DNA from 2 places in the Grylomicrobium aquisgranense genome. Region 2 is predicted to be linked to the other one. Evidence: a T-box and tRNA genes for the amino acid it is inferred to sense, from the RefSeq annotation. Region 2 holds a T-box; the other holds one or more tRNA genes.
What was found. A T-box is a leader RNA that pairs with one kind of tRNA and senses whether it is charged. The one in region 2 lies ahead of serS (serine--tRNA ligase), so its partner is inferred to be a tRNA-Ser.
Positions count from the first base shown of each region.

Region 1: it encodes a tRNA-Ser, which carries the amino acid that the T-box ahead of serS (serine--tRNA ligase) is inferred to sense. The anticodon was not compared.

Region 1 covers NZ_JALBUR010000027.1:2,201-17,901, forward strand. The annotation lists gene MOZ60_RS09010 (V-type ATP synthase subunit B) at 1-1,057, opposite strand, end outside; gene MOZ60_RS09015 (V-type ATP synthase subunit A) at 1,072-2,823, opposite strand; gene MOZ60_RS09020 (V-type ATP synthase subunit E family protein) at 2,820-3,425, opposite strand; gene MOZ60_RS09025 (V-type ATP synthase subunit F) at 3,436-3,744, opposite strand; gene MOZ60_RS09030 (ATP synthase subunit C) at 3,761-4,198, opposite strand; gene MOZ60_RS09035 (V-type ATP synthase subunit I) at 4,225-6,042, opposite strand; gene MOZ60_RS09040 (V-type ATPase subunit) at 6,058-7,095, opposite strand; gene MOZ60_RS09045 (hypothetical protein) at 7,092-7,412, opposite strand; gene MOZ60_RS09050 (hypothetical protein) at 7,469-7,828, opposite strand; gene MOZ60_RS09055 (YoaK family protein) at 7,815-8,492, opposite strand; gene MOZ60_RS09060 (LysR family transcriptional regulator) at 8,595-9,524, shown strand; gene MOZ60_RS09065 (M3 family oligoendopeptidase) at 9,550-11,256, opposite strand; tRNA gene MOZ60_RS09070 (tRNA-Ser) at 11,356-11,444, shown strand; gene MOZ60_RS09075 (5'-methylthioadenosine/S-adenosylhomocysteine nucleosidase) at 11,505-12,185, opposite strand; gene MOZ60_RS09080 (diphosphate--fructose-6-phosphate 1-phosphotransferase) at 12,206-13,423, opposite strand; gene abc-f (ribosomal protection-like ABC-F family protein) at 13,484-15,337, opposite strand; gene MOZ60_RS09090 (LicD family protein) at 15,337-15,701, opposite strand, start outside.
Region 2 covers NZ_JALBUR010000002.1:107,372-123,072, reverse strand. The annotation lists gene dnaN (DNA polymerase III subunit beta) at 1-313, shown strand, start outside; gene MOZ60_RS01715 (RNA-binding S4 domain-containing protein) at 472-672, shown strand; gene recF (DNA replication/repair protein RecF) at 672-1,757, shown strand; gene gyrB (DNA topoisomerase (ATP-hydrolyzing) subunit B) at 1,850-3,772, shown strand; gene gyrA (DNA gyrase subunit A) at 3,789-6,341, shown strand; gene MOZ60_RS01695 (Hsp20/alpha crystallin family protein) at 6,624-7,025, shown strand; gene MOZ60_RS01690 (Hsp20/alpha crystallin family protein) at 7,075-7,494, shown strand; gene MOZ60_RS01685 (hypothetical protein) at 7,550-7,846, opposite strand; T-box leader at 7,966-8,178, shown strand; gene serS (serine--tRNA ligase) at 8,213-9,505, shown strand; RNA gene ffs (signal recognition particle sRNA small type) at 9,598-9,694, shown strand; gene tadA (tRNA adenosine(34) deaminase TadA) at 9,718-10,185, shown strand; gene dnaX (DNA polymerase III subunit gamma/tau) at 10,233-11,987, shown strand; gene MOZ60_RS01660 (YbaB/EbfC family nucleoid-associated protein) at 11,999-12,307, shown strand; gene recR (recombination mediator RecR) at 12,310-12,903, shown strand; gene MOZ60_RS01650 (formate--tetrahydrofolate ligase) at 12,924-14,591, shown strand; gene MOZ60_RS01645 (hypothetical protein) at 14,607-15,509, shown strand; gene mnmG (tRNA uridine-5-carboxymethylaminomethyl(34) synthesis enzyme MnmG) at 15,496-15,701, shown strand, end outside.

The sequences.
Region 1 (15,701 bases), on a different contig from region 2:
TCAGACGCGACAATGACTGCAGAACTCCAATCGGAGGATTGATTCCCTTGAGATACAGATCACGGTCCAACACGATCTGGCCTTCGGTAATATAACCGGTCAGATCCGGTACCGGATGGGTAATATCATCATTCGGCATGGTCAGGATCGGAATCTGGGTCACACTGCCCTTGCCGCCTTTGATGATGCCGGCTCTTTCATACAGCGATGCAAGATCGGAGTACAGATAGCCCGGATAGCCTTTACGGGAAGGAATTTCACCCTTACTGGAAGAGATTTCACGTACAGCTTCGCAATAGGAAGTCATATCGGTCAGAATGACAAGCACGTTCATGCCGCATTCATAGGCCAGATATTCCGCTGCGGTCAGTGCACAGCGCGGTGTTAACATTCTTTCGACGATCGGGTCATCAGACAGGTTGACATACATGACAACCTTCTCCATGACACCAGTCTCTTCGAAGGATCTGCGGAACATGTCGGCGACATCGTTCTTGACACCCATGGCACCGAACACAATACAGAAGTTTTCACTGTCTTCACCAGTCAGATGTGCCTGACGGACAATCTGAATGGCAAGCTGGTCATGCGGCAGGCCGCTGCCGGAGAAAATCGGCAGTTTCTGACCGCGGATCAGTGTATTCAGGCCATCAATGGCAGAGATACCAGTCTGGATATAGTTACGTGGGTACACACGGGAAACCGGGTTCAGCGGCTTGCCGTTGACATCCTCAAACTTTTCCGGATAAACCTCTCCCAGGCCGTCAATCGGCTCACCGACACCATTGAAGGTGCGGCCGAGGATTTCTCTGGAAAGACCAAGTTCCATTGGATGACCGAGCAGCTTTGTCTTGACATTGGTCTTGGACATGCCATCAGTGCCTTCAAACACCTGAATGACTGCTCTTTCACCTTCGATCTCTGTGACACGGCCGATACGGGTGCTGCCATCAGCGAGCTCAATGGAAACCATTTCTTCGTTGGAAACATTCTTGACATGATCGAGGGCAATCAGAGAACCTCTGACATCACTCAGTCCTAATAACTGCAGGCTCACACAAAGCCCCCTTTCTAAGCGATCGATGCCAGTGCGGCATCAATCTTGGCCGGATATTCATCCAGCATCTCAATTTTGTCATTCGGTACTTCGTACTTGATCTGAATCACCTTTTCGAAAATACCTGTCTCGACCATCAGCGATACCGGAATCTTCTTGGCCACATACTGGCTGCAGGCACGCTTCAGGTAATCAATCGTCTTCAGCATCTTGTACTGCTTCTGCAGAGAAACAGATGTGTCATCCTTGTGGAACGCATTCTGCTGCAGGAAGCCGACACGGATCACACGGGCAATCTCAAGTGTCAGTTTCTGATCTTCCGGCAGAACATCTGAGCCAATCAGCTTGACAACTTCCATCAGATTGGACTCTTCATGCAGAATCTCCTGCATCTCAGCACGCAGATCCAGGAAATCATGGGCAACATTCTGGTTGTACCAGTGAGACAGATCATCCACATATTCGGAATAACTGTCTGTCCAGTTCATAGCCGGGAAATGTCTTGCATAGGCAAGTGATTTGTCCAGTGCCCAGAAACATCTGACAAAACGCTTGGTATTTGCCGTAACCGGTTCAGAGAAATCGCCGCCCTGCGGAGAAACAGCACCAATCAGTGTAACGGATCCTTTGGATCCGGACAGTGTATCCACATAGCCGGCACGCTCATAGAACTGTGCAATACGGCTTGGCAGATAGGCCGGGAAGCCCTCTTCTGCCGGCATTTCTTCCAGACGGCCGGAGATTTCACGCAGAGCCTCTGCCCAACGGGAAGTCGAGTCAGCCATCAGGGCAACATGGTAGCCCATATCACGGTAATATTCCGCAATCGTAACACCAGTGTAGATACTTGCCTCACGGGCAGCCACCGGCATGTTGGATGTATTGGCAATCAATACGGTACGGTCCAGCAGCGGCTTGCCGCTCTTCGGATCGGTCAGTTCACTGAACTCTTCCAGGGCCTGGGTCATTTCGTTGCCGCGTTCACCACAGCCTACGTAAATGATGATATCGGCATCACACCACTTTGCGATCTGATGCTGCATCATGGTCTTGCCGGCACCGAATCCTCCCGGCAGAGCACTGGATCCACCCTTGGCAATCGGGAACATTGTGTCTACAACACGTTGCCCGGTAACCAGCGGCATGGAAATCGGTTCACGCTTAAGAATCGGACGGGGTTTACGGATCGGCCACTGCTGATGCAGCGTAACCTCTGTCTGTCTGCCGGTATTGTCATTCTGTACAACAGCCAGGACGTCATTGACGGTGTAGCTGCCATTTTCAACAGCTTTGACAACGGTGCCATTGACGCCGATCGGAATCATGGAACGGTGTTCAATCAGACTGGTTTCAGGGCAGGTCGCAAAGATTTCGCCTTCTCTGACCTTGTCGCCCACCTTAATCTTCATGGTAACATCCCATTTCTTGTCTGCATCCAGAGATGGAATGCTGCGGCCTTCGGAAATGAAGGCGCCCTGTTCATCAGCGATCTGCTGCAGCGGGCGCTCAATACCATCATAGATATTGCGCAGAATGCCAGGTCCCAGTACTGCATTCAGCAGATTGCCGGTACCGACAACTTCCTCACCTGGCTTCAGGCCGGTCGTGGATTCATATACCTGAATCATGACTCGATCATCATCAATACGGATGACTTCACCAAGCAATTTCTTTTCACCGACATAGACCATCTCACTCATGGCAAGTGTCAAAGAATTGCGGACCGAAATGACGGACCCATTTATAGAATAAATGACATCACTCATGCCGCATCCTCACTTTCCTCTACCCGGAAGCCGGAATGGTTGCGGAACCAGTCTCTGGCTTCTTTCAGCTTGTCATCGAGTGTGCAGCTGTACTCAATTCCTGCTGCATCGTCACGGTACAGAAAACCGCCGATTTCAAGATAGGCAGTTTCTATTTTGTTATGCAGTCCTCTGGCTGCCAGCAGTTTTGCCAACAGCTTTTTATCCTGCTCTCTGGCCGCAAAGACACCATCTTCAGAAATATGTACTTCCTCAAGATGTTTCTGCAGCCATTTTTCATAATCGCCAGAAGAAGTAAACCTGTGCAGATCGCTGCTGACTTCATCAAACAGCTGAGCAGTCAGAGACTGCCGCAGCTGCAGAAGTTTCTTCTTTGTATCCATCTTATCCTTGGACGATTTGGTTGCCGCATAGAAACGCAGCTCGCTCAGTTCCTTTTCCAGGTATGTATCTGTTTCCTTCTTCAGACCTTCCTTGTAAAAAGAGAGCTGATCCTGACGCAGTGCTTCTGTCTCCTGCTCAACCTGATTACGCACAAGTTCGGCGTTGGAGCTGACATCCTCGTCAATCGTCTTCAGGATTTTCTCTTCATAATTTTCCACTCACTTCACCTCACAGTTTAATGCCGATGGCTTCACTGATGTAGGCATCAATGGTTTCGCCAATATTGCCTGATCCGTGCCGGTCCGCAATCTCGACGATCAGCGGCTTGGGCAGGTTCAGCTTATAGTCAGAAACCACATCGCCAGCCATCTCCACGCATTTGGTTGTCATCAGAATAATGGCAATCTCCGGATCATGGATGAGCTCATCCAGTTTCTTGACAATCGCTTCACGGTCGTGAAAGACACCGCCCTCAATCCCGGCAAGTCTCATGCCGGTCTTTGTGTCTGTATTGTCACTGATGCAGTATGCTTTCAAAACTCACACCTCAGGATCAGAGATTGTTGATGATGAGAATGGAAATCAGAAGACCATAAATGGCAATACCTTCACCAAGAGCGACGAAGATGATGGCTTTACCAAAGTTATCAGGATTCTCAGAAATGGCACCGATTGCAGCCGGGGATGCTTTTGCAACAGCCCAGCCGGCACCGATACATGCACAGCCAACGGAAAGAGCAGCAGCGATGTAGCCAAGACCTGTAGCGCTGGAAGCAGCAGAAGCTGTCGTAGCATCTTCAGCCATAGCAGCGAACTTTGTGCCGCCGACAATCAGGCAGATGGCAAAGACACCGGCAAACAGAGCAACCTGGCCGAGCAGTCTCTGCTTGGCATTCTTACGGTTCAGACCGCCTCTGACAATGAGCCACAGCGGACCAATTACAAGAGCAACAGCAATCAGCGGTACCAATACTTCACTAAGAGATAACATCATTTTTTCCTCCTGGACAATCGTCCTTATTCTGCTTGTGCAGTTAATGCTTTATATTTTCTGCCGCCACCAGTGTAGTAACGGGAGAACATTTCATAATACTCAAGACGCAGAGCCTGAATACCAACAACCAGACCCTCCAGCGCCATAACGAAGATGTTGCCGAATACCAGAACAAGCGGTCCGGCATTGCCTGTCATCTTGACCAGTGTCATGACTACCAGCATCATGCCGGCATGGGAGAGAACGAATCCTCCGACACGCAGATAAGACATGGAGTTGGTAACGAATGACAGCAGGATTTCAAATACTTCGAAGAAGTTCTGGAGAATGTATGCACCCCATGACTGGGAAGCTCTGAAACCATGGCCTGTCACCAGATTGGTCAGCGGCTCCTTCATCAGGAAGCAGAACACCGGTACCAGAATGAATGGAATCACAAACTGAACATGGAACAGATTTGCACCGCCCGTCAGTTTCAGGCCTGCGGCAATAATGACATACAGGTAGAACACCAGACCGGCAATGCCATTCTGTGAGAACAGCACTTCACCAGGTTTCTTATGGCGGAGGTTGTTCACGATATTAATGGTCATGGAGCAGACAATCAGCACAACACCGATGATCAGTGCACCGATCAGCAGTGTCATCGTATTGGAGTTTGCCATGACATCGAACAGCTTCTCACGTACATGGAACAGTTTCTGATGAATCGGATTCAGCAGATCTTCATAGCCGAACACAGATCCAAACAGGAATCCCATGATGGAACTTGTGATGCCGACTCTGCCGATAATGCCAAACAGCTTGCCCTTCTTCTCAAACAGGAAGCCAATGATCATCAGGATGATGCCCTGGCCCATATCGCCAAACATGATGCCAAACAGAATACAGTAAGTAACTGCCAGGAAGAATGTTGGATCGAAATCACCATAGGCAGGTGTCGAGTACATATCCACAAACAGTTCAAACGGCTTTGCAAACCAGTTGTTCTTCAGCAGTGTCGGACACTTGAACTGTGGTACATCCTCTGGCTCCTTCACTGTGAAAGTGACCGGTTCCCCATTGAATGCATCCTCGTATGCCTGTACCTGTGAAGCCTGTACAAAGCCAGACAGCAGGTACTTTTCATCAAAGATTGAAACATACTTGTACTGGGAGATGATTTCATTGCGCTGTGAACAGTAGGCAAAGATATCATTCAGCTGGTCTTCATACTGATGCAGCAGTCTGTGTACATCCACCGGCGGAATTTCCATTGGTTCAAAATACAGGGACTGGAAGATTTTGGCAACCTCTTCCGCGTAGGAATCGGATGTGACATAGACCATCCAGATGTACTGCTTGTTTTCATGCAGACGATGGTGAACAAAATTCACATCCCGATAGGCTGAAAGCTTGGGGAAACTCTCCCGCGGCATTCTGCCAAAGCCAAAATTCAGATAATTGCAGGCATGGATTCTCTCAAACCCGCACACACTCAGGGCATCCAGTGCCTTTTCATCATCAGGAGTAAGAATTACCTCCCCGGCATCACTGGTAATGCCAAACTTCTCATTCAGTTCGCCCAGAAACTTTTCGATTTCTTCCTTGGAATATGTTCTGGAAGGTTTCCGGTCAGGATCAAATGAGAAGCCAACCGCATGGGCGAAGTTCTGCAGTGTCTGCCTGTAATCGGCATACGGATTTTCCTCGCTGATCATCTTGCCGCCGTTGTCTTCGGTCACAATATTGCTGGCCGGTTCGACATCAAGCATGCCGGATCCAATGCCCTTCAGCAGCATTGAATCCAGATGATCACGGTCCGTGGATGCCTCAACGAACTTCATTTTTACAATTGCCATCCGCTGGCTCCTTTCCTAGTACACAAGCAATGCCCGAATCCGGTCATTGGAGATATGATATCTGACACCTTCGCAGATGTTGATCACATTGTGGATCTCGATCTGGGACAGATTCATATAGCTCAGCAGAATCAGATTGGACCTTGTGTCTGTCTCAATCATCGTGTAGTAGATGTTGTATACGATCTTCTCGATATAGCGGTCTATATTCTGAGGATTCGCACCTTTGGTATAGAAGTGGTATTTCCGCTGCAGTGCTGCAAGCACTTCATCCGCTGTATCTTCTTTGATCATGCGGCGGATCTCAGCTTCCTTGAACAGGCAGCTGCGGATCACAACAGTGCGTTCAATCACTGCCGGCGCAGCCTGGAAGTACTTCTTCAATCGGTAGATGATTGAGACTGCCTCAAGCTCTGCACGCATGGAGACAAGCTTCAGCACCTGCTGGCGCTCATCACCGCGTGTATCACTGTTGGCAAGCACAATCATATGCTGGTAATACGCATCGCGCAGATCATGTTCCAGCGATACCGCATCAATTTCCATCAGGTTATCCTTCCGGTATCTGCGCAGAATGTCATAGTAGCGGGTATTCTTGAGGAACGCGAGCAGATCATCATAGCTGGTGATCTCAGCAAGCTTGCCGATGTCAAATGACATGTAATGCGAGATATACATCGGCATCTCGGCAATCATCTCTGCCCTTTCATCACTTTCCGGATTCATCAGCACACGGATGCAGCGCAGGATCATCTCGATCTCCGTGGTCATGACCGCGGCTACCAGAAATCTGCCGTCCGCATCACTGCCATAGCGCAGCAGTTTCTGCAGGCGTTCGTACATGCTCCGCCGCAGCAGGACTTCGAGCTGACCGCGGTGAATTGCCTTCTCGTTAACACCTTCCAACGCATGCCTGTACAGCGTATTCGTCTTCAGATAGGCAACGATTTCCGCCAATGATTTCTTCTGCAGCAAAGCCGCATAGGCATCCGCATTCAGACGTTCCCCGAACATCGCTCTGGCCTTGGCAGCCATTGCGCCATCAGAACTCATGCATGATCCTCCACAATCCGTTCATACAGTTCTTTGCGCCACTTGTCATGGCTGGCATCAAACTGTTTCTGCAGGTCAGCACTTGCCTTGCTGTAATATGCCTGGTTCTGGGCATCGTCAGCCTTCACCTTTGCCTCCAGCTGCGCCTTGGTACTTTCCACCTGTGCATTGACAGCTGCCCAGGCATCATCAGACATTTTCTTCTTTTCATCCACAATGGCCTGTTTCAACTGTGCCCTGCGGTCATACACATCTTTGATCTCTTTGCGGACCTTCTCATCCGTATCAATCAACTTCTGGATCGCATCAATTTCCATCTCATCACTTCCTTAATCGTGAATATTCTATACCATTCCGGTATGCACAACGTCTGTTATCTTATGCCCGCTTTTTCAGAATTGCAACCGGAGACTGAATGCATGTCGCTTATAGTTCCCTGTTTATTGAGTTTCCTGCTCTTATCCTGCAGATAGGCAAGCAGTGCAGGCCATGACATCGGTGCCTGATGATACTCTTTTTCAAGCATCTCGTTGTAAGCTTCCGTCATCTGCTTCACCTTGTTCTGCACAGCTGCGCTTTCAATGGACAGCAGGTCTTTGACACTGAAGTAATCCGGGTCATCACCGATCTGTCCCCGCAGCTGCATGCACGCCATATCCCATGGCATCAGTACCCTGTCTTCAGGGGAAAGCTGTTGTACCCTAGGAAGATTCTGCAGATCAATCAGCTTCATGTTCTGCCTCCTTTGGGATCATCATCACGAAGCTGACCAGCAGTAATCCACAGCTGATCCAGATCGTATGCAGTCCCAGCAGGCGGATCATCTGATAGCCTGTTACAGCGCCAAAGGCAAAGGCGAATACAACCAGCAGATACTTTCCGCACAGATGCAGTTCCCGTCTGCTTCTTTCATGGATGGACCGGTCAAGATGGTCCATGGCAGAGCGCAGATTGCCGATGCACATCGTGCTGGCATATGGTGAACCGCGCACTGTCCGGAATGCCTGTACCTGCATCGCACAGGCAAAGGAAAGCAGCGCATTGGCAATCGGATTGATATCCGCAGGGATCAGACCTACGATACCAAGCATAACCATTTCCATAGCGATGACGATCTGCCGCCAGTGCAGTCCCTGGTCACCTGGAAAGCGGGTATGGATCTCCTGGGCGGCAATGACGCCAAGCGCAAATGCACATAATGGCAGCAGGTAGCGGAGACTGGCCGCAAATTCGCCATCTGCAATTTTTGCGCTCATCAGCACAATATTGCCAGTCTGTGCATTGGCAAAGACCTTGCCCCTGCCGAAATAGGAGTAAGCGTCCATCAGGCCGCCTGACAAAGCAAGAAAGACCATGGTCCGCTTTGCCTCAGACATCTGTGATCCTGATTTATTCAATATGCCCCTCCTTTCCCAAAACATGCCTATTATAAGGACCTTACGGAAATGTGTAAAAAGTATTTTTGAGATTGCCGGCATATCAGAATGATATGGTAAAATATGACCATGAACATTCCGCTGGATTATTATCGTACCTTCTATTATGTTGCCAAATATGGCAGTCTTACCAAAGCAGCTAATGCCCTGCACGCCAATCAGCCAAATGTTACCAGGACAATGAACAAGCTGGAACAGAATCTGTCATGCCGGCTGATGATCCGCTCTAACCGCGGCATCGTGCTGACTGCAGAGGGCCGTAAACTGTTTGCCCACGTGGACCGTGCCATGCGCCAGTTTGATGATGCCCAGAAGGAGCTCAATGGAGATATGCAGCTGGAACAGGGCATTATTACCATCGGTGCTTCTGAAACGGCACTGAACCTGTTGCTGCTGGATGTGCTGAAGCAGTTTCATTATGACTATCCACATATCAGCCTGCGCATTCTGAATCATGCCAATCCACTGGCATTACGGTCCGTCGAGGATGGCGAAGCGGACTTTGCGGTTTTAACGACACCACACCGGAAACATCCGGGTTTTGTCAGTGTGCCGCTGCTGTCCTATCAGGAAATTCTGGTTGGCGGAAAATCTTTTACAGCCCTGTCATTTCAGAGTCTGTCCCTGCATGACCTTGAGAGCTACTCCATGATTTCCATGTCCCGTGAGACTCTGAGCTATCAGTTTCACAGTGATTTGTTTGCCAGTCATGGCGCTTTGTATCATCCTGATACGGAAGTGGCAACAGCAGACCAGATTCTGCCGATGGTCAAGCATGAACTTGGCATTGCTTTTCTGCCAGAGATCATGGCAAGAGAAGATCTTGCCAATGGCAGCATTGTGCAGCTTCATCTGCAGGAAGAAATTCCACGCCGTCAGATTGCCCTTGTGTATGACCGCCATAGACCAATCAGTCCGGCTGCCAGGAGGCTGATGGACCGGCTGATGGCACTGTCAAAGCAGAATAACGCGCATGAAAAACGCATCTGGTAAGATTCCTTCCAAATGCGTTTTTTACTTATTCGATGCCACTCAGATCATATGTATCCAGATACTGTCCAGCCTTTTCACAGATATCCTTCAGCGTACTGCCATCAAACGGTGATGCCAGACCTGCCTTTTTCAACATATTCGTCCAGGTATCAGAGCCGCCCTGCTCTGTATAAGCCATATATGTGTTCCAGGCTGTCTTTTCATCTTTCTGGATCATCGCCCAGAATTGCAGTGAAACCGTCTGTGCCAGGCAGTAATCAATGTAGTAGAACGGGCTGCTGTAGATATGGTGCTTCAGCTGCCAGTGCTCACCGTCACTGTAGAAAGGAATCTCACCATCCAGACGGTACCATGGCATGTATTTGCCGCACAGTTTCTTCCAGACGTCATGGCGCTGGCGGGGAGTCAGTTCAGGATGTGCATAGATCTCGTGCTGGAATTCATCCACTGCCGTGCCGTAGGGAATGAAGCGGATTGCTCCTGCCACATGAGAATACCGGTACTTGCGCGCATCTTTGCCAAAGAAATCATCTGCCCATTCCTGACCAAAGAACTCCATGGACATGGAATGGCACTCACACGCTTCCATAGTGGGCCACATGGTCCGCATCGGCACTCTGCTGCGATTCAGGTATGCTTCAAAGGCATGACCTGCTTCATGCGTGATTACTTCGACATCTCCCTGTGTTCCGTTGAAGTTGGCGAAAATGAACGGCATATGATAATCACCCAGGTCTGTGCAGTAACCACCGCCTGCCTTGCCTTCTGTAGAAAGCAGGTTCATCAGCTTCATATCCTTCATTGCATGGAAGAATTCACTTGTTTCCGGGGAAAGTTCATCATAGAACTTTGTGCCTGCCGCAATGATATCATCCGCACTGCCAGCGGGCTTTGCATTGCCCGAACGGAATTCCAGGGCAGCATCCGCAAAATTCATCGGATAACTGACACCCAGGCGCTCTGCCTGTGCCTTGTAGACACGCTCTGCCACCGGAACAACATACTTTGCCACAGCATCGCGGAACTTTGCCAGATCCTCTTTTGTATAGCAGTTGCGGTCCATACGGTAATAGCCAAGCGTCGTATAGCCTTCATAGCCCATACGGCGGCCCATGGCATCACGTAGATGAACAAGCTGATCATAGATTTCATCCATCTGCGGCTGATGATCCTTGTACCACTGTCCTTCTGCCTTCCATGCAGCAAGACGTCTGGCATCATCCGGATCATTCTTGAACGGTGTCATCTGTGAAAGCGTATATGTTTTTCCTTCAAACGGCACCTGGGCAGAAGCCAGCAGGTTTTCATAGTCCTGGGCAAGCTGGTTCTCCTTCTGCATATCCGGAATATTGTCAGCAGAGAATGCTTTTCTGGCAATTTCTGCATTCAGAAATACGATCCTGCCAAATTCCTTTTCAAAGTCAGAGCGGAACGGACTGACAAGAAGTGCATCTGTAAATGCCTGTTCCTGCTCCTGCAGATGCGGGGCTGCTGCAAGCCAGAACTCGTTTTCTGCCTTGTAGTATGCATCATTGGTATTGATATCGTGACGGATCTGCGCAAGCGTGCTCAATGTCGCCACATGGCGCAGTGCCTTGTCCTGGGCGAGAAAAACATCACGTGCCTGACTATAGTTCTCAGCCTTCTTCAGGTCTTTTACATAGCCAGAAAGCTCATCCTGTACCTGATCAAGATCAGGACGTTCATACTTCATTTCATCAAATGTTATCATATCGTCTTCTCCCTGATGCCTACCATCATACCATATCGTACAGACGAATCTTTTTCTTTCAACAGATGGAATGCCTATGATATACTAATGAATGCATTTGGAGAATTACCCAAGAGGCTGAAGGGGACGGTTTCGAAAACCGTTAGGCGTGCAAGCGTGCGGGGGTTCAAATCCCTCATTCTCCGCCATCATAAAACAAGACTGCCAATGATCCCGGCAGTCTTGTTTTTCTTTCCTGTTTCCTTTTGTTACAGTGACTGAATCAGTGTATCCAGCACATCCAGTGCTTTCCTGCTGCTTTCATCAAAAGCACTGAAATATTCTTTTTCTCCGCCCGTAATACTGTCTGCGACCATCTTGATCAGCACACAGGGAACCTTGTTGCGGTTGGCTGTCTTGACGATGCCGGCACTTTCCATTTCACAGATATCGGCATGGAACTGCTCATGAATCTTTGTTTTCTCCTGTACACTGCCGACAAACTTATCACCAGAAGCGCAGATGACTGGTTTCAGATCCGGATACATCTGCTTTGCCCTGGCAAGCAGATTTCTGTCTGCAGGCATATATATAGTCGGGTATTCATTGAGATAAAGACCCGGTTCACAATGGTCTACTTCGGATGTATCAAACTGATAATGTACAACCTTGTCTACGATGCAAAGACGCACCTTGCTCATTTCCTCACTCAATCCGCCGACGACACCGAAATTTGTAATCAAAGAGACATGAAACTCTGAGATCAGTGCCTGTGTCCCGGCAGCTGCTGAGATTTCACCTGGTCCGGAATGGAGAATATAAAGGTTCCCGCTGTCTGTTACATAATGATAGACCGGAAATCCTCCTGCCTGCAGCATTTCTGCAGGTTCCCCGTATTTTTCTTTTACTGCATCAATTTCCACTGCAGCAATCATGCCTGTATTTTTCATCGTATTCCTACCTCGCTCACCTATCTTACCAGATAATACGGTTTTATATAGGCAGGCAGACCGGTTTCATCATAGATGATTTCCGGTGTCCCTTTGATCAAAGGCAGCATGTATTGTCTGGCTTCCTCACTGATCCCGCCATAATCCGGCAGCAGCCACTGAGATGGAAAATTCTTTACGAAATTGGCAACTTTTTCAGCATCAACATCAAAGCATGATACGACATACTGCTCTGTGGGCAGCCGCTTCAGACCCACCATTCTGCCTGTGAACGAAGGATCTGCCGTACGCATGTGGGCAGACATGCCAAGCTGGAAGCTCTCTGTGACATCTGTCAATGACTGTTCCGTGGCATGGCAGCGCTGAGCAATAGACAGATCCTGCACCTTGCATCGGCTGGCGATCCCTGCATCCAGAATCATCTGTTCCAGGGCCCTGCCTGCTCCGCCTAAGACTGTATGCCCAAACAGTTCACTGCGCGCTTCTCCGCAGGAAAGATACGTGCCATCGATGTAGCGTGCGCCTTCAGAAACTGCTACAAAGCATTTGGACCGCAATGCAATCACATCTTTGACTCTGTTGAGAAAATGCTCTTTGTTAAACGGTTCTTCTGGCACGATCAGGATATCCACTTTGTTGCTGAGGCAGGCAGACGCGGCGAGCCAGCCGGCATCTCTGCCCATTGTTTCCAGGATGAAGACTTCGGTGCGGCTGGAAGGATATGCATTGATGTCATACCAGCACTGCAGCGCAGTTGCCGCAATAAATTTTGCAGCAGACCCAAAGCCCGGGCAGTGGTCTGTTTCCACCAGATCATTGTCAACCGTCTTGGGACAGCCGACAAAGCGGTGATTGGCAATCTGATGACTGGCTGTGTATTCACTCAGGGCAGCCACCGTATCCATGGAATCATTGCCGCCGATATAAAACATGGTTTCAATCTGGTAATGGTCCATGATTGAAATAATCTTCTGGAAATCTGCCTCATTGTCTCTTTTCAGCTTATAGCGGCAGGAGCCAAGGGCACAGGAAGGTGTCTGCTGCAGCAGCCTGTTTTCCAGATCACTCATATTGGTCAGATCCACAAAACGTTCCTGCAGAATGCCCTCAATGCCATTCAGGCCGCCATAAACATGTTCATACAGCGGATTCAGCTGATTGGCTTTGACAATGCCTGCCACCGTGGCATTAATGACAGAACTAGGTCCGCCTGATTGGGCAATGATGCAATTCGACATATGCAATTCTCCTTTTTACTGTCCTCATTATAGCGGCAATTATGATAAAAAAAGAAGCTCTCATTCTTCAGAGAGCTCCTCCCAGTCCGCATACATATGGGCAAGTTCATTGTGGATGTCATCAATGTGGGCATCCAGCTCATCCATTTTTGCCTGATCCTGATAATACTCCGGTTCAAAGCGCAGCGCCCTGCTGTCTTCCAGTTCCTGTTCCTTGGCAGTAATTGCTTTTTCCAACTGGGCAATCTGCCGCCGGATTGCTTCTGGATTCTTGGCTTTCTGTGTTCTTGGACGCGCAACTTCCTTATTTTCCACAGGCTTTTCTTCCTGAACCTGTTTTCCTTCCATATATTCCTGATAGGTTTCATTCAGGAAATCAGCTTTGCCATCATGGAGTACAAGCATCTTGGTAGCAAGCTGCGAGATGAAATAACGGTCGTGGGAAACAAACAGAATCGTACCGGTAAATCCGCGCAGGGCATCTTCCAGTGCTTCTTTACCGGGAATATCAAGATGGTTGGTCGGTTCATCCAGAATGAGCAGATTGGCATGCTGCAGCATGAGCTTAGCAAGGGAAAGCCTGACCTTCTCTCCGCCAGACAGTACATCCACCAGCTTGAAAACATCATCTGCCGAAAACAGGAAGCGGCCCAGTACAGATCGTATGGCAGTGCGGTCCATATCCGGATGTTCATCCCAGATTTCTTCCAGCACGGTTTTACCGCTGGAGAACTGGGCAAGCTGCTGGTCAAAATAGCCGATCTCGATCTGATGGCCAAACAGGAATGATCCACCCAGTTTTGGCACCAGATTCATCAGAGTCTTGACCAGAGTTGATTTGCCGGTGCCATTGTCACCAATGATCGCAACCCTGTCACCGCGCCGTATTTTCATTGTCACCTGGGCAAGCGGGTGGTCATAGCCAATGACCAGCTTTTCTATTTCCAGCACCTCTTCCCCACCCTTCAGGCGCGGTGAGAAGTCGGCATGGAACTGCTTGTCATTGTGCTGTACTTCTTCTACCCTCTCCATGCGGTCCAGGTACTTCATTTTGGACTGGGCAAAAGCAGCTTTGTTTTTCTTATAGCGGAATTTCTCAATCAGTGCTTCCAGACGCTGGATATCTTTCTGCTGGCGGACATAGGCTGCCTGCTGGCGTTCCTGATCATTCTTCTTCTGTTCCACATATGAAGTGTAGTTGCCTGCATACCGCTTCATCCTGCCAAATTCCATATCATAAACAACGGAAACAACATGGTCCAGAAACATCCGGTCATGAGAGACGACGACAACGGCACTCGGATAGTTTTTGACATATCCTTCCAGCCATTCAATAGCAGCCAGATCCAGATGGTTGGTTGGCTCATCCAGCAGAAGAATATCCGGTTTTGACAGAAGCAGACGGACAAAGGCAATTCTGGTCTTCTGACCGCCGGAGAATTCACCGATTCTGCGGTGCAGATCTTCGAGCTGAAAGCCGAATTTCGTGAAAACCGTCTTCATTTCGGCTTCCCAGTTGTAGCCGCCGCTCCGCTCAAATTTCTCCTGCAGGTCTGCATACTGGTTCATGACTTTTTCGTCAGGATTTTCTGCCATCTGTGCTTCCAGTGCTTCCAGCTGCTTCTGCAGAGCAAACAATGGCGCATAGACAGCTTTCAGTTCCTGCTCCACTGTATTTTCATCATGGTCAAGAACCTTCTGGGACAGATAACCAATAGTCAGGCTGTTGGGACGGGAGATATTTCCTTTGTCAAAATGGTCCTCTCCGCACATACAGCGCAGAAAGGTTGTTTTACCGCAGCCATTGCGGCCGACTATGGCAATCTTCTCATTGCCGCGTATTTCAAACTGTACATCCTCAAAAACAGTATTGGCGCCAAAATCTTTGGCGCCATGACTTACCTGGTAAAGCATCAATCATCCTCCTTTGGCAGGCGGATATCACGGATATGCTTGGCATACCGCTTGTTTTCAGGCGGGAGCTGCATATATCCCGGGCCGATTCCCATGGTTAAGAATTCATGGGGGTGGGCCGCAATAGGCAGCTGCGTATCCTCAAAGGGAACATACTGCACCGGGAAAATATCATCATACCGGAAGATAAAAGGCTTGAAAGGGCTCTTCCATACCCATGTCAGATCAAAGCCAATATAGTCGCTGTGCTTCTTCTCACAGTGTCTGCCATAGGCATGCGCATTGTTCATGATCGCTTTTTTAATGCCAATCGGGTTGATATGCAGCACATTATCCGCGACAACTTCCGGCACCATCAGCACAT
Region 2 (15,701 bases):
GGACCGCTGCATCTTCAAGAGTGACAACATGACTGTCAACCGCCTGCAGTGCTCCCAGGATGATGTCATCTTCTCCAATGGCTCTCAGGAAATCGGCGACTTCCAGCAGTCACTGATGGAAGAGGGTACAAAGTTCGAAGGTGATCCGATCGACATCAGCTTCTCCGGTGCCTATGTTCAGCAGGCAGCCAGAGCTCTCAAGGGAGACACCATTGAAATCTGCTTCTCAGGACCAATGAAACCATTCATCCTGAAAGATCCTGCCAACGATACGATCCTGCAGCTCGCTCTGCCGGTACGCACTTATAACTGATCACATACAAGCTCCTGCACAAGGAGCTTTTTTGATGCCTTTCTGCACGGTTGTTTCAGCCTGCTTTCATTCCCCGGAAATGCCTTGTTTATCGGCAAAAATCACCATTTTTATGGTATAATTCAAGAGTGGATTTTTCATTTGAAAAGGAGCCCGTCATGACCAGAGAAAAGACAGAATATATCACCCTTCAGCAGTTTCTCAAAAAGGCAGGACTCGTCCAGTCCGGCGGCGAGGCAAAGGTCATGATTCTGCAGGAAACTGTCAAAGTAAATGGCATTCCTGAAACCCACAGAGGCAGAAAACTGTATCCCGGTGATATCGTAGAAGCCTGCGGCAGAAAGCTTGTCGTTGGCTGATGCATGTAAGCAATCTGAAACTGCATCAGTTCCGCAACTATGAGCAGGCTGAAATTACCTTCTCTGATGGCATGAACGTAATCACGGGTGATAATGCCCAGGGAAAGACAAACCTGCTGGAAAGCCTTGTTTATTTGTCTTTGACAAGGTCTTTCCGCATCAACAATGAGCGCCGCCTGATCAAAGATGGCTGCGAGTATGCGGACATCCGCTGCACGCTTCATGAAAACAATGAAGAAAAAGTGCTGCGGGCCCTGATCACACCCAAAGGAAAGACACTGCTGATCGATGGCAATGCCATGAAAAAAAGCAGTGACTTCATCGGCATTCTCAATGTCATACTCTTCTCACCGGATGATCTTGGCTGGTTCACGGCATCTCCCATGGACCACCGCCGCCTGCTCAACCAGGAAATTGCCAAGATTTCACACAAATACATGCATGCTCTCTACAGTTATCAGAGCCTGCTCAAACAGCGCAATATTGTGCTGAAGCAAGAGAGCGTAGATGAAACCTTCCTGGATACGCTGGATGAAGAAATGGCTGCCCAGGAAGCCGTCATCATCCGTGCCCGCCGCTACTTCACAAGCCAGATCAATCAGAATCTCGGCAGTCTCTTCCATACCTTGTCAAAAGAAAACCATCAGGTACAGGCTGTCTATGCCTGCTGCATGGATGGAAATGCAGACAGGCAGGACATCCAGAACATGCACAAAGAAAACCGGCTGAAAGACCGTCAGTACCAGACGACCACAGCTGGCATTCACCGGGAAGATTTCACCTTTGATCTGGATGGCAGAAGAGCAATTGATGCGGCATCCCAGGGACAGAAGAGAATGATCCTGCTGGCCTATAAGATGGCCCTGCATGCATGTATTGAAAACAATACCGGCCGCAATGCCATATACCTGCTGGATGATGTGCTTTCGGAACTGGATCTGACCAGACAGCAAACCCTGCTGGAAATGATCCATGGTTCACAATGCATTCTGACAGCGACCAGCATACCCGCATTTTTAAAGACAGATCACATGAAAGAATACCGGATCAAAGCCGGTACGATTACAGAAATGGAGGCATTATGAGTACAGAAGACGATTTCAGGCGCAAAGAGGAAGAAGAACTGCTTCAGGAAGAGCCGGATATCTCCCATGCCGTGATTGGCCAGGAACTGGATATGAAGGCTACCCAGGAATATGATGATTCCGAAATTCAGGTTCTGGACGGCCTGGAGGCAGTCAGAAAGAGACCAGGCATGTATATTGCCACGACATCTTCCCGCGGTCTGCACCACCTGATCTGGGAAATCGTAGACAATGGCATCGATGAAGCCATGGCCGGCTATGCCTCTACTGTTACCGTCACAATTGATAAAAACAATGCAGTACAGGTTGATGATGACGGCCGCGGCATGCCTACCGGCACCAATGCCAAGACCAGGAAATCAACGATTGAGACCATCTTTACTGTCCTGCATGCCGGCGGCAAGTTCGGCGGCGGTGCCTACAAGATCTCCGGCGGCCTCCATGGCGTCGGTGCATCCGTTGTCAATGCCTTGAGCACATGGCTGGAAGTCACCGTCTATCACGAAGGCAAAGTCTACTTTGTCCGCTTTGAAAACGGCGGCCATGCCGTAGCACCATTGCATGTCATCGGTACCTGCGACCCGAAAAAACATGGCTCTACTGTCCGTTTCCAGGCAGATCCGACCATCTTCCAGGAGACCACTGTTTATGACCATGACACGGTCAGAAACAGGCTCAGACAGCTTGCCTTCCTGAACAAGGGCATCCGCCTTGTCTTCCATGATGAACGCATGGAAGACCCTGAAAAACGGGATTACACATTCCTGTATGAAGGCGGCGTGCGTGAATATGTTGCCTTTTTGAACAAGGACAAGGAAGTCGTCAACCCGGATATCATCTATGCCGAAGGCTATGAATCCGATATCCAGGTAGAAGCAGCCATCCAGTACAACGATGGCTACAACCAGTCTGTCTATACCTTCTGCAATAACATCAACACGGTAGAAGGCGGCACCCATCTGGAAGGCTTCAATCTTGCCCTGCAGCGTGAGATCAACAAGTATGCCAGAAACGCCAAGCTGCTCAAGGACAAGGATCCCAACCTGTCTACCGAAGACTGCAAGGAAGGCATCACGGCTGTCATCTCCGTCAAGCATCCGGATCCGCAGTATGAAGGACAGACCAAGACCAAGCTTGGCAACAGCGAAGTCAGAAAGATTGTCTCAGATATCTTCGGCTCTCAGCTGGAAAAGTTTCTGATGGAGAATCCGGATGAGGCCAAGGCCATCGTTGAGAAGTGCTCCCTGGCATCCCGGGCCAGAATTGCGGCCAAGAAAGCCAGAGAGATGACCAGAAGAAAGAATCCGCTGGAAGTGGGTTCTCTGCCTGGCAAGCTTGCGGACTGCTCAAGCAAGGATGCCAGCATCTGTGAAATCTATATCGTCGAGGGAGACTCCGCTGGCGGCTCTGCCAAACAGGGCAGAGATTCTCACTATCAGGCCATCCTGCCTTTAAGAGGTAAGATCCTGAACGTTGAGAAAGCCAGGGAGGAACGTGCCTTTGATAATAATGAGATCCGCTCCATGGTTACGGCCTTTGGCTGCGGGATCAAGGAAGAAGTCGATGTATCCAAGCTGCGCTACAACAAGATCGTCATCATGACCGATGCCGATGTTGATGGTGCACATATCCGGACACTGCTGCTGACATTCTTCTACCGCTACATGAAACCAGTGCTGGAACAGGGCCATGTCTACATTGCCCAGCCGCCTCTGTACAAGGTACAGAAGGGTACCAGCGTGAAGTATGCCTATACCGATCATCAGCTGGAACAGGTTAAGGCGGAGATGGGCTCCAAGATCTCGATTCAGAGATACAAAGGACTTGGTGAGATGGATCCTTCCCAGCTGTGGGAGACAACCATGGATCCAAAGAACCGCACCCTGATCAGAGTCACCGTCGATGATGCCGAGGAAGCAGACCGCAATTTCAGCATGCTGATGGGTGAGGAAGTAGAACCCCGCAAGCGTTTCATTATTGATAACGCCCACTTTGTAGAGAATCTGGATGTCTGAGGAAAGAAGGTAAGTTATGGGATTAGACGATTTCATGGAATTTGACGAAGAAAACTTCGACCCAGGCAATATCACCGAAACAGATTTATCTCACGAGATCCGCCGTGACTTTCTGGAATACTCGATGTCTGTCATCGTGGCCAGAGCCCTGCCGGATGTCAGAGATGGACTGAAACCGGTACAGAGAAGAATTCTCTATGCCATGTACCAGATGAACAATGGACCTGACAAGCCATACCGCAAGTGTGCGCGTATTGTCGGTGATACCATGGGAAAATATCATCCTCATGGCGATTCTTCCATCTATGGTGCCCTTGTCTATATGGCCCAGGACTGGAACATGAGAGAAGTACTTGTCGATGGTCATGGCAACTTTGGCTCCATGGATGGCGATGGCGCTGCTGCCATGCGTTATACCGAAGCCAGAATGTCCAAGATTGCCGTAGAAATGCTGCGGGATCTGGATAAAGAAACTGTGGATATGCAGGACAACTATGATGGCGAAGAAAAAGAACCGGTTGTACTGCCATCCCGTTTTCCAAACCTGCTTGTCAATGGCTCCATGGGTATTGCCGTAGGCATGGCCACCAATGTTGCCCCGCACAATCTTGGTGAGGTCATCGATGGCTGTGTTGCTGTCATGGACAATCCGGAAATGACTGCAGTTGAACTGATGCAGTACATCAAAGGACCGGACTTTCCGACCGGCGGCTATATCCTTGGCCGCAGCGGCATCAAGCGTGCCTTTGAAACTGGCCGGGGCTCCATCATCATGCGCGGCAAAACCCGCATCGAAGACATGCCGAATGGCAAAAAGAGAATCATCATCTACGAGATTCCCTATGCTGTAAACAAGGCCACCATGGTCGAGAAGATTGCTGCGCTGGCCCGTGAAAAGCAGATTGAAGGCATCACAGACCTGCGTGATGAATCCAACATGGACGGTGTCAGAGTCGTCATTGAACTGCGCAAGGACGTCCAGCCGGAAGTCATTCTCAACCAGCTATATAAGCTGTCACCGCTGCAGTCAAACTTCGGTGTCAATAACGTTGTCCTGTTTGACGGTGTGCCGCGCACCACATCTATGAAGGATATGCTTGTCGGCTACATCAAGTTCCAGGAAGAGGTCATCACCAGAAGAACGCAGTATGACCTGAAGAAGGCTAGTGAAAGAGCCCATATCCTGGAAGGATTACGCATTGCAGTAGACAACCTGGATGCGATCATTCATACGATTCGTGATTCCAAGGATGCCAATGAAGCCATGCCAAGACTGATGGACGGCTTTGGACTGGATGAGATCCAGGCAAAGGCCATCCTGGATATGCAGTTCAGAAGACTGACAGGTCTGGAACGCGAAAAGATCGAGAATGAATACCAGGATCTGCTGCTCAAGATTGCGGACTATCAGGATATTCTGTCCCATCATGAGCGCATCGTACAAATCCTCAAGGATGAAATGCTCGAGATCAAAGCAAGATACAACACACCAAGACGCAGCGAGATCATTGATGCACCGGAAAGCATGGATGATGAAGATCTCATCCCGGTAGAGAATGTCATTGTCTCACTGTCGTCCAATGGCTATGTCAAGCGTCTGACCACAGATACCTACCGTGTACAGAACCGCGGCGGCAAGGGCATCAAGGGCATGGAACTCAATCATGACGATGTCATTGACCAGTTCATTAACATGTCGACCCATGATTATCTGCTTGTCTTCACCAATACCGGCAGAGTCTTCCGGATCAAGGGCTATAACATTCCTGAATTCTCCAGAACATCAAAGGGTATTCCGATGATCAACATCATTCCAATGGATAAGACAGAGAAGGTCAAGGCCATGGTGCCATATGCCGACACTGGTGATGACAAAGTCAAATACCTGTTCTTTGCAACAAGCAACGGCCTGGTCAAGAGAACACCAATTTCAGAATTTGAATCGATCATGAAGAATGGCAAGAAGGCTATTACTCTGCGTGATGATGATGAACTTGCCTTTGTCAAAGGCACTACCGGCCACAATGAGATCATCCTGGCTGGTTCCAACGGCAAAGCAGTCAGATTCGCTGAAGATTCGATCCGGCCAAGTGGAAGAGGATCCATGGGTGTAAAAGGCTTCAATACCGATGGCAGTACGGTCATTGGCATGGCTCTGGACAGTGAAGGACAGTATATCCTCACTGTCAGCGAAAACGGCTATGGCAAGAAATCACTGCTGTCAGAATACAGACAGACAAACCGTGGTGCCAAGGGTGTCAAAGCTGCCAGCATCAACGAAAAGACGGGCAGCCTGGTATGCATGAAAGCCGTCAACGGTGATGAAGACTGCATGATCATGACCAATGACGGTATCGTCATCCGCATCTCGCTCAAACAGGTATCTGTCTATTCCAGAAGTGCAGCCGGTGTCAGACTCATTCATGTCTCCGGTGATTCCAAAGTACAGACCATCTCCATCCTGGAACCGGAAGAAGATGAAGAGACTGCGGAAACAGCAGACAAAGAGAAAGAAGTATCCGCAAAAGAAGCAGAAACACCGGAAACAGACGATGATTCTGTCAAATAAGCACTGAACACATCTCAACAAAACATTAGATCTGGCATATAAACTAATTAACTGCCAGATCTTTTTTGATGCTTTATGATGATCAGAAATAAATTGCATGCATATATCAAATCATATTTAACAAAACGATAATTAGAATAGTTAAATGAGTGAACACATAAGCATATAAGTTAAAATGAAATAAAAAGAATTTATAAAAAATTAGCACTTAACTATTGACAGTGCTAAACAAGTGATTACTATTATGGGTGTAAGAGGTGAGAGCCTCAGGGAGGTAATAACATGAGATACGCACCTGAAAGAAGTTTGTTTGAAGATATGTTCAATGAGTTTGGCCTGAATTCCACAGGTCTGATGAGAACAGATGTCCATAAGAAGGATGGCAGCTACAGCTTAGAGGTTGAGCTGCCGGGATATCACAAGGATGATATCAGAATTTCTCTGTACAATGGTGAGCTGACGATCCGTGCACAGCGCAATGAGAGCAAAGAAGAGAAAGACGCCAAGGGTGAAGTCATTCATTCCGAGCGCAGCTATGGTGCCGTGAGCAGAACGTTCTATGTCGGTGATCATGTGAAGGAGAGCGACGTACATGCGTCCTATAACAACGGTATTCTGACTGTGACGGTTCCTTCCGCTGAGAAGAAAGAAGCCGAAGAGAAGAAGTATATTGATATCCAGTAATCAGAAAACCGAAGTTTGATCAGTAAAGGAGATGATTGCCATGAGGTTCATGCCGGATGTGAGAGATGATTTTGATCTGTTTGATGATGTCTTTGACAATGGGTTTGATGTTCCGATGTTCAATCAGGAGCCTGTGCTGAAGACAGATGTGGTTGAGAAAGACGGCAAGTATATCATGAAGACAGATCTGCCGGGCTTTGCAAAGAATGATGTCAAGGTAACACTTGAGAATGGCACATTGAGCATTCATGCATCACGTCATGAGAACAAGGATGAGAAAGACAAGAAGGGCAAGGTACTGCGCCGTGAAAGACGGTATGGTTCCTACAGCCGCAGCTTCTATGTCGGCAATCAGGTGAAGGATTCCGATGTCAATGCGTCCTACAAGGATGGCGTGCTGACAATTGAATTGCCGGCAAAGGAAGACAAGAAAGAGATCCCTGAAAAAAAGTATATCGCAATCGAATAAACCCCTCTCAAATAAAAAAAGACAGGCAGTGCCTGTCAAAGGAATTGGATTTGGACTACTTTCTGTCCTTATCCTTTTTCTTTTTTTTCTTCTTATCTTCAGACTTTTCTTTATCTTTGTCTTTCTCTTTATCTTTCTTCTTCGCTTCCGGCGCATCTTCTTTCCGGGCAGCCATATCTTTACGAATCAATCCTTCCAGGTACGGCTTCACGCCATTTTTGCTCTGCAGCCACTCAATAATATCTTTCTCTGACTCCAGGTTGAAACGCATGGAGAAGGACCGATACTTTTCCCTGTTATAGGCGTTATTGTAATCCAGCTTCTTGGCATATGAACTTTTTGTACGTGTCATTTTGCCCTCCTTTATATACGCGGCATGATTCAAAATGGTTTTGCATGAATGGTGCTGTTCGCCCTCATGTTAGCATGTTGAATCTCTGTTGACAATGTGTTTTTAGAATGGTTAAATGGGGTAAAGCGCTGAAGAGATCTAGTACTTTTGTGGCTGCAGTGCAGAGAGCCAGCATCTGGTGAAAGCTGGTATGCAGCAGAAAGGAAATCCATCTTGGAGTGAAGCTAATTCCTTCCGGCTGCGTCCGTTATCCGATATGAGAGGCTGATATTGTTTCACGTGAAACATATTGGCAATCAGGGTGGCACCGCGAACAACACATCGTCCCTATAGGATGGTGTTTTTATTTTTAGAAAGGAGTCGAACATGATCGACATCAAATTAATCCGTGAAAATCCGGATCTCGTCAAAGAAAACATCAAAAAGAAGTTCCAGGACGAAAAGCTGCCTCTTGTTGATGAAGTAGCTAAGTTTGACAAGGAACACCGTGAAGTCAAACAGAAGGGCGATGAACTCAGAGCAGAGCGCAACCGTCTGTCCAAGTCCATCGGCAGCCTGATGCGTGAAGGCAAGAAGGACGAAGCACAGAAGGTCAAGGATCAGGTCAAGTCCATGGGTGATGAACTTGAATCTCTGGAAGCAAGAGAAAAAGAACTGGATGATGAAATCACCAAGAGAATGATGGTTATCCCGAACATCATTGATCCATCTGTGCCGATTGGTAAGGATGACAGTGAGAACGTAGAAAACGAACGTTTCGGTGAGCCAAAGGTTCCGGACTTCCCGATTCCGTATCATACAGATATTCTGGAAAGCCTGGATGGACTTGACATTGACTCTGCCGGCCGCACATCCGGCAATGGCTTCTATTATCTGAAGGGTGATGTAGCCAGACTGCATTCCTCCATTCTTGCCTATGCAAGAGACTTCATGATCAACAAGGGCTTCACATACTTCGTGCCGCCGTTCATGATCCATGGCAATGTCGTCAATGGCGTCATGTCCTTCAAAGAAATGGAAAACATGATGTACAAGATCGAAGGCGAAGACCTGTATCTGATCGGTACATCTGAACACTCCATGGTTGGACGTTTCATTGGTCAGATTCTCAAGGAAGAAGATCTGCCGCAGACGCTGACATCCTACAGCCCGTGTTTCCGTAAGGAAGTTGGTGCCCATGGCATTGAAGAAAGAGGTCTGTACAGAGTCCACCAGTTTGAAAAGCAGGAAATGGTCGTCGTCTGCAAGCCAGAGGATTCCATGTACTGGTATAACCAGCTGTGGAAGTATTCTGTTGAATTCTTCCGTTCTATGGATATTCCGGTCAGAACACTGGAATGCTGCTCCGGTGATCTGGCTGATCTCAAGGTCAAGAGCTGTGACGTCGAGGCATGGTCTCCGCGCCAGAAGAAATACTTTGAAGTCGGATCCTGCTCTAACCTTGGCGATGCCCAGGCAAGAAGACTGAAGATCAGAGTGAAGGGCAAGGATGGCAACTACTTCCCGCATACACTGAACAATACTGTTGTGGCACCGCCGAGAATGCTGATTGCATTTGTTGAGAACAACCTGCAGGCAGATGGATCTGTATTGATTCCAAAGCCTCTGCAGCCATATATGGGCGGTCAGACTGTTCTTGTTCCTAAGAAAAAGAAGTAATGCGTCAAAGCTGCAGGCGAAATCCTGTGGCTTTTTGTTTCACGTGAAACAATCCAAACATCACAGTTGCCACAAACAAAAAACTTTCATATAATTAACAGCGGTACAGCAAACATGTACTAATCTGGTCAGATCCGGAAGGAAGCAGCCATACGTTCCTCTGTTTGCGTGTACCACTTTTTATTATCATGGAAAAAACACCTGAATATTACATGAGACTTGCTCTGAAAGAAGCAGAGAAAGCAGCTGCCATTGATGAAGTACCTGTTGGCGCCGTGATCGTACAAAATGGCAAAGTGATTGCCAGAGCACACAATCTCAAAGAAAAAAAGATGCAGTCTACAGCTCATGCGGAAATGCTGGCTATTCAGAAAGCATCCAGAAAGCTGAACAACTACTATCTTGATGACTGTGATCTGTATGTCACTCTGGAACCCTGCATGATGTGCACCGGTGCGATCGTATTGAGCAGAATCCGGACGTTGTACTATGGCACTGCTGATCCTAAAGGCGGATGTACGGATACACTGATTCAGGTACGAAACATCAAGCGCTTGAATCATCATCCGAATGTTATTTCTGGTGTACTGCAGCCAGAATGTGCCGAGATTCTAAGCTCTTTTTTCAGAGAAAAACGCAAACATCCAAAGAAGAACCGGAAACCTGTGCAGCCTGCATAAATATGCAGGTTTTTTGCTATAATAGGGGAACGAAGAGGAGAGTGTCTGTGAGCAAACTGGCATTATATCAGAAGTACAGATCATCTACATTTGACGAGGTTGTCGGGCAGGAAGTCACGGTGCGCACCATCAAGAATGCCATCAAAGAAAACAAGGTAGGACATGCCTATCTGTTCTGTGGACCAAGAGGCACCGGCAAGACAACGATGGCCCGTCTGCTTGCCAAGGCAGTCAATTGTGAAAATCCAGAAGAAGCACCCTGCGGTCATTGTGAAAGCTGCATTGCTGCAGCCAATGGCACCCATCCGGATATCATTGAAATCAATGCTGCCAATGAGACCCACGTGGATGATATCCGTGACCTGATTGAACGGGCAAGACTGGCACCGATGGTTGGAAAGCATAAGGTCTATATCATCGATGAGGTGCATCAGTTGTCATCCGCAGCATCCTCTGCATTGCTGAAAACACTGGAAGAACCGCCTGAAAATGTCATTTTCATTCTGGCAACGACAGATCCTCAGAAACTGCTGCCAACCATCATTTCCAGATGCCAGCAGTTCAATTTCTATCGGATTAAAACAGATCAGATTCAGAATCATCTGCTGGATATTGCCAAAAAGGAAAATATTGAGATGGATGAGGGTGCGGCCAGAAAGATTGCCATCCTGGCCAACGGCGGTATGCGTGATGCACTGTCCATCATGGACCAGTGTGCTTCCTTTTCATCCGACAAGATCCAGGAAAAAGATATCGACCGTATTTATGGCCTGACATCTTTGCAGGAACAGATTGATCTGGTGCAGAATCTGTTTGACCATGATCTGGCAAGTGTTCTTAACAGAATCCGCAGCTATGATGAAAGCGGCATTGATATGAACCGTATGTCGGATGCTCTGATTGCGGATCTGAAAGATGCGGCCGTGTACGGCTATACCAGACAGGCAGATCTATTGAAAGTACTGGATGAAGAACATGCAAAGCAGCTGAGCAAAGACCATTCACCGGCCATTCTGTTAAAAATGATTGATGTACTGATGGATGGCAAAAATAAATTCAAGCTTGCCCAGAGTGCTTCTTCTGCCTTTGAAGTGGTATGCCTGGAAACCATTGCGGCTATGGATGCACCAGCAGAGACAGAACAGGTGCAGACGGTCAGAAAACCTGCTGCTGATAAGATAAAGGCTGAGCAGAAAGCCGAAAATAAGCCGAAACCTGCAGTATCCATGATGCAGCAGTCGTATGCACTGGAGCAGAATGAGGAGCACCCTGTCAGTGCAAACGAAGAAGAAGTATTATCTTCAGCACCAATAGAAACAAAAACAGAAACATCATCTGATCTCAGCATGGATGATATTCTTGCCATCCTGCAGGTCTGCAATAAGGACGATAAGAGTGTTGATCAGCAAAAATACAGTCATCTGAATGAAATCATGGGTTTGGAAAAGGCAAAATGGAAACTGATGCTTAATGGCGTTGTGATTGCAGCAAGCGGAAAAGATCTGATCCTGTTTGCATGTGACAATGCCGCAAGTGCTTCCCGCATCAACAGTGACAAAGAAAACCGCGGACTATATGGCTTTCTGCGGGATGATCTGCATATTGAAAAAAGGCCGTATGCGATCACATCAAGACAGTTTCAGGATGCGGCAAGGCAGTTTATGATCCGCAGAAAAAACAATACACTGCCAGATCCCTGGAAATGTGAACCATACAAAGATAACGAAGATATTCCGCATCAGGAAACATCAGAAGAAAAAGTAATCAATCTGTTTGGCAAAGAAAATGTACAGATCATATAGAGGAGAGAAACATGGATTTTAACAGCATATTGCAGCAGGCCCAGATGATGAAGGATAATCTTGGCAAGCTGAGTGAAGAACTTGATGAAAGAACCTATACCGGCAATAACGGCGGCAAAGATGGTGTAACCGTTGTGATCAATGGCCGCTATGAAGTACAGAGTGTCACCATTGGTGAAGATCTGTGTGACAAGGATAACCGTGAGATGCTGCAGGACATGATCCTGCTGGCCTTCAATCAGGCAAGTGATAAAGCGCGTGAAGATCGTGAAAAGTCACTGGATGAGGCAACCGGCGGCCTGAATATTCCGGGGATGTGAGCATGTACCCGCAGAGTCTGAGAAAACTGATTGACTGCTTTAAGATGCTGCCGAGTGTCGGTGAAAAGACCGCAGAACGCTATGCACTGCTTGTGACTGATATGAATCCTGAGAAGGTGCAGAACTTTGCGGATGCACTTGTCGAAGTACGCAACAATCTTCACCACTGCAAAACATGCGGCAACCTCTGTGAAGGGGATGAATGCGAAATCTGTACAGATACAGAACGTGATCATGCCCTGATCTGTGTCGTGGCATCACCCAAGGATGTCATCGCCATGGAAAAAACAGGTGAATACAAAGGAGTTTATCATGTCCTGAACGGACTGATCTCAACAACAAAAGGCATCATGCCGGAAGATCTGAACCTGCAGACACTGCTGGAAAGGGCAGAACATGCAAGGGAGATCATCCTGGCAACAAATACAACACTCGAAGGAGAAACGACGGCAATGTATCTGAACAAGCTGCTTGCCAGCCAGTATCCGGATCTATTGGTTACCCGCATTGCCCATGGCCTGCCAAGCGGCGGTTTACTGGATTATGCGGATGAAATGACCCTCGCCCATGCGATGAGTGACCGCAGAAAGATGTAATCAGAAAGAAGGTGGAATACATGAATGAAGATTTGAAAATTGCCCAGGCTGCGACCCTGGAAGACATTGAAACCATTGCTGCAAAGGCAGGTATTGCCAAAGAATATCTGGAACCTTATGGCAGAGACAAAGCCAAGGTCGATACCAAAATATTTGCCAGTCTCAAGGATAGACCAGATGGCAAACTGATTCTGGTGACAGCCATTACCCCGACAAAAGCAGGTGAAGGCAAGAGTACAACAACAATTGGTCTTGTCGATGGACTGAACAAGATTGGCAAGAAAGCCATGGGTGCCCTGCGTGAACCATCCCTGGGACCTGTCTTTGGCTTAAAGGGCGGTGCCACCGGGGGCGGTCATGCTCAGGTCATCCCGATGGAAGCGATCAACCTTCACTTTACCGGTGATATGCATGCCATCACCACTGCAAACAATCTGATTGCTGCGATGCTCGACAATTCGATCTATCAGGGCAATCCATTAAATATTGATCCAACTAAGGTTGTCTGGAAACGATGCATGGATATGAACGACCGCACGCTGCGTTCCATTACGATTGCCCAGGATAAGAAGACAAACGGTGTGGAACGCAAAGACGGCTTTGTCATCACTGTGGCATGTGAAGTCATGGCCATCCTGTGTCTTTCCAAAGACCTCCACGACTTCCAGCAGCGCATTGCCAGATGCGTTGTCGCATACACCTATGATGACAAACCAGTCACCGTCAAAGACATCCAGGCAGACGGTGCTGCTACAGTTGTCATGAAGGAAGCTCTCAAGCCGAATCTTGTACAGACACTGGAACACAATCCGGTTCTCATCCATGGCGGACCATTTGCCAATATCGCCCATGGCTGCAACTCCCTGATCGCCACAAAGCTTGCATTAAAACTCAGCGATTATGTTGTCACAGAGGCAGGCTTCGGTGCAGATCTTGGCGCTGAGAAGTTCCTGGATATCAAGTGCCGCATCGGCAATCTCCATCCTTCTGCAGTTGTCATTGTCGCTACTGTCAGAGCACTCAAGATGCATGGCGGTGTTGAACAGGAAAACCTGCAGACAGAGAATGTTGAAGCCATGCTTGCAGGTGCAGAAAACCTGCAGAAACATATCGATTCCATTCAGGCATTCGGTCTGCCGTATGTGGTTGCCATCAATAAGTTTGTAAAGGATACACCGGCAGAAGTCGATGCCCTGCTTTCCTGGTGCAAAGACCACAATCACCCGGTATGCCTGGCCGACGGCTGGGCAAAGGGCGGTGCAGGCATGACGGAACTTGCCAGTTGTGTGAGCGAACTTTGTGAGAAGGAAAATCACTATGCACCGATTTATGATGTCAATGATTCGATCGAAGATAAGCTGACTAAGATTGCCACGACTGTCTATGGTGCAAAGGACGTCGAATTCTCTGATGAAGCAAAGGCGAAGATTGTTCAGTTTGCAAAGTATGGCTGGGACAAGCTGCCTGTGTGTGTTGCCAAGACACAGAACTCTTTGTCCGACGATGCCAAGCTCAAAGGCAGACCGCGTGATTTCACGGTTCATGTCAGAGATCTCAGCATCTCGGCAGGAGCTGGCTTTGTGGTTGCCTATACCGGCACAATCCTGACGATGCCAGGTCTGCCAAAGGTACCGGCAGCGGTTCATATGGGTGTTGACGAAAACGGCAATACCTATGGTCTGTTCTGATTAGAAAGGATATGCATGAGTTCCATTGCCTACGTAAGTGATCCAGCCATGCTGGAATATCATCGTCTGTGCCGCAGCCAGACGATCCTGTTCTGGCGGCTGACCGTGAAAAACAGATTCTCAGATTTCCATCATGGTGATCTGCTGTTTTTCTATGCCCGCGGCCCCCGCTCCCGGAAGAAGGGATTTATTGGCTACGGGCATTACGAAGGCACAAGAAAACTGTCACTGAACCAGATGTGGAAACAGTTTGGCAGAATGACAGGCTATGATACCAAAGCACAGCTGGAAGAAGCCATTGCCAAAGCATCCCGAAACCACATTCCGGAATCCATGCAATGTCTCATCCTCAGCAACATCGTCTTCTTTACAGCACCTGTCTTTCCAAAAGAGGTCGGCCTGGATATTCCTGCTAACCTGGAATCCTACTGCTACATTGATAAGGATGATCCTTCTGTGACAGTACGTATTCTGAAACAAGCGGATAAATTTGGTATTGATCTCTGGAGCTATGACAACAGGCAGTCTCCTGAGACTGTTTTCAAGGCAGATGAAGTCCGCCACATCCTTGCTATGGCCTGCTATCAGATGGGCAAAGAAACAGGATCGGAAAACGAGAAGACCATCAGCCATCGTCTGGCCAGAGAAAAAACAAAAGAAGATGGCTGGGAATTGATCAGGGGATCACTGAGTGACTGCGGATCCATGGACAGCCATGGCATTCATCTAGCCATTCCCTTTGTATGCAGCAGTATTGACCGTCCGCACCGTATGCAGATGTGGATTGGCCGTGCAATGCTCTATGCATTGTATCTGAAACAGAATAAAATCAATGATGCACTTTCTGTGTCCGTACTATGTGAGACAGAGGATGCGGAAATGGAAAGGCTCGTGAAACAGTTGAATGGACAACTATGAAGTCATTGTAATCGGCGGCGGTCATGCCGGCATTGAGGCAGCACTTGCCTGTGCCCGCATGCATCACAAGACGCTGCTGTTATCACTCAGTATTGAAAACATCGGCAAGATGCCATGCAATCCTTCTGTCGGAGGACCAGCCAAAGGCATCGTTGTCAGAGAAATTGATGCCCTTGGCGGTCAGATGCCAAT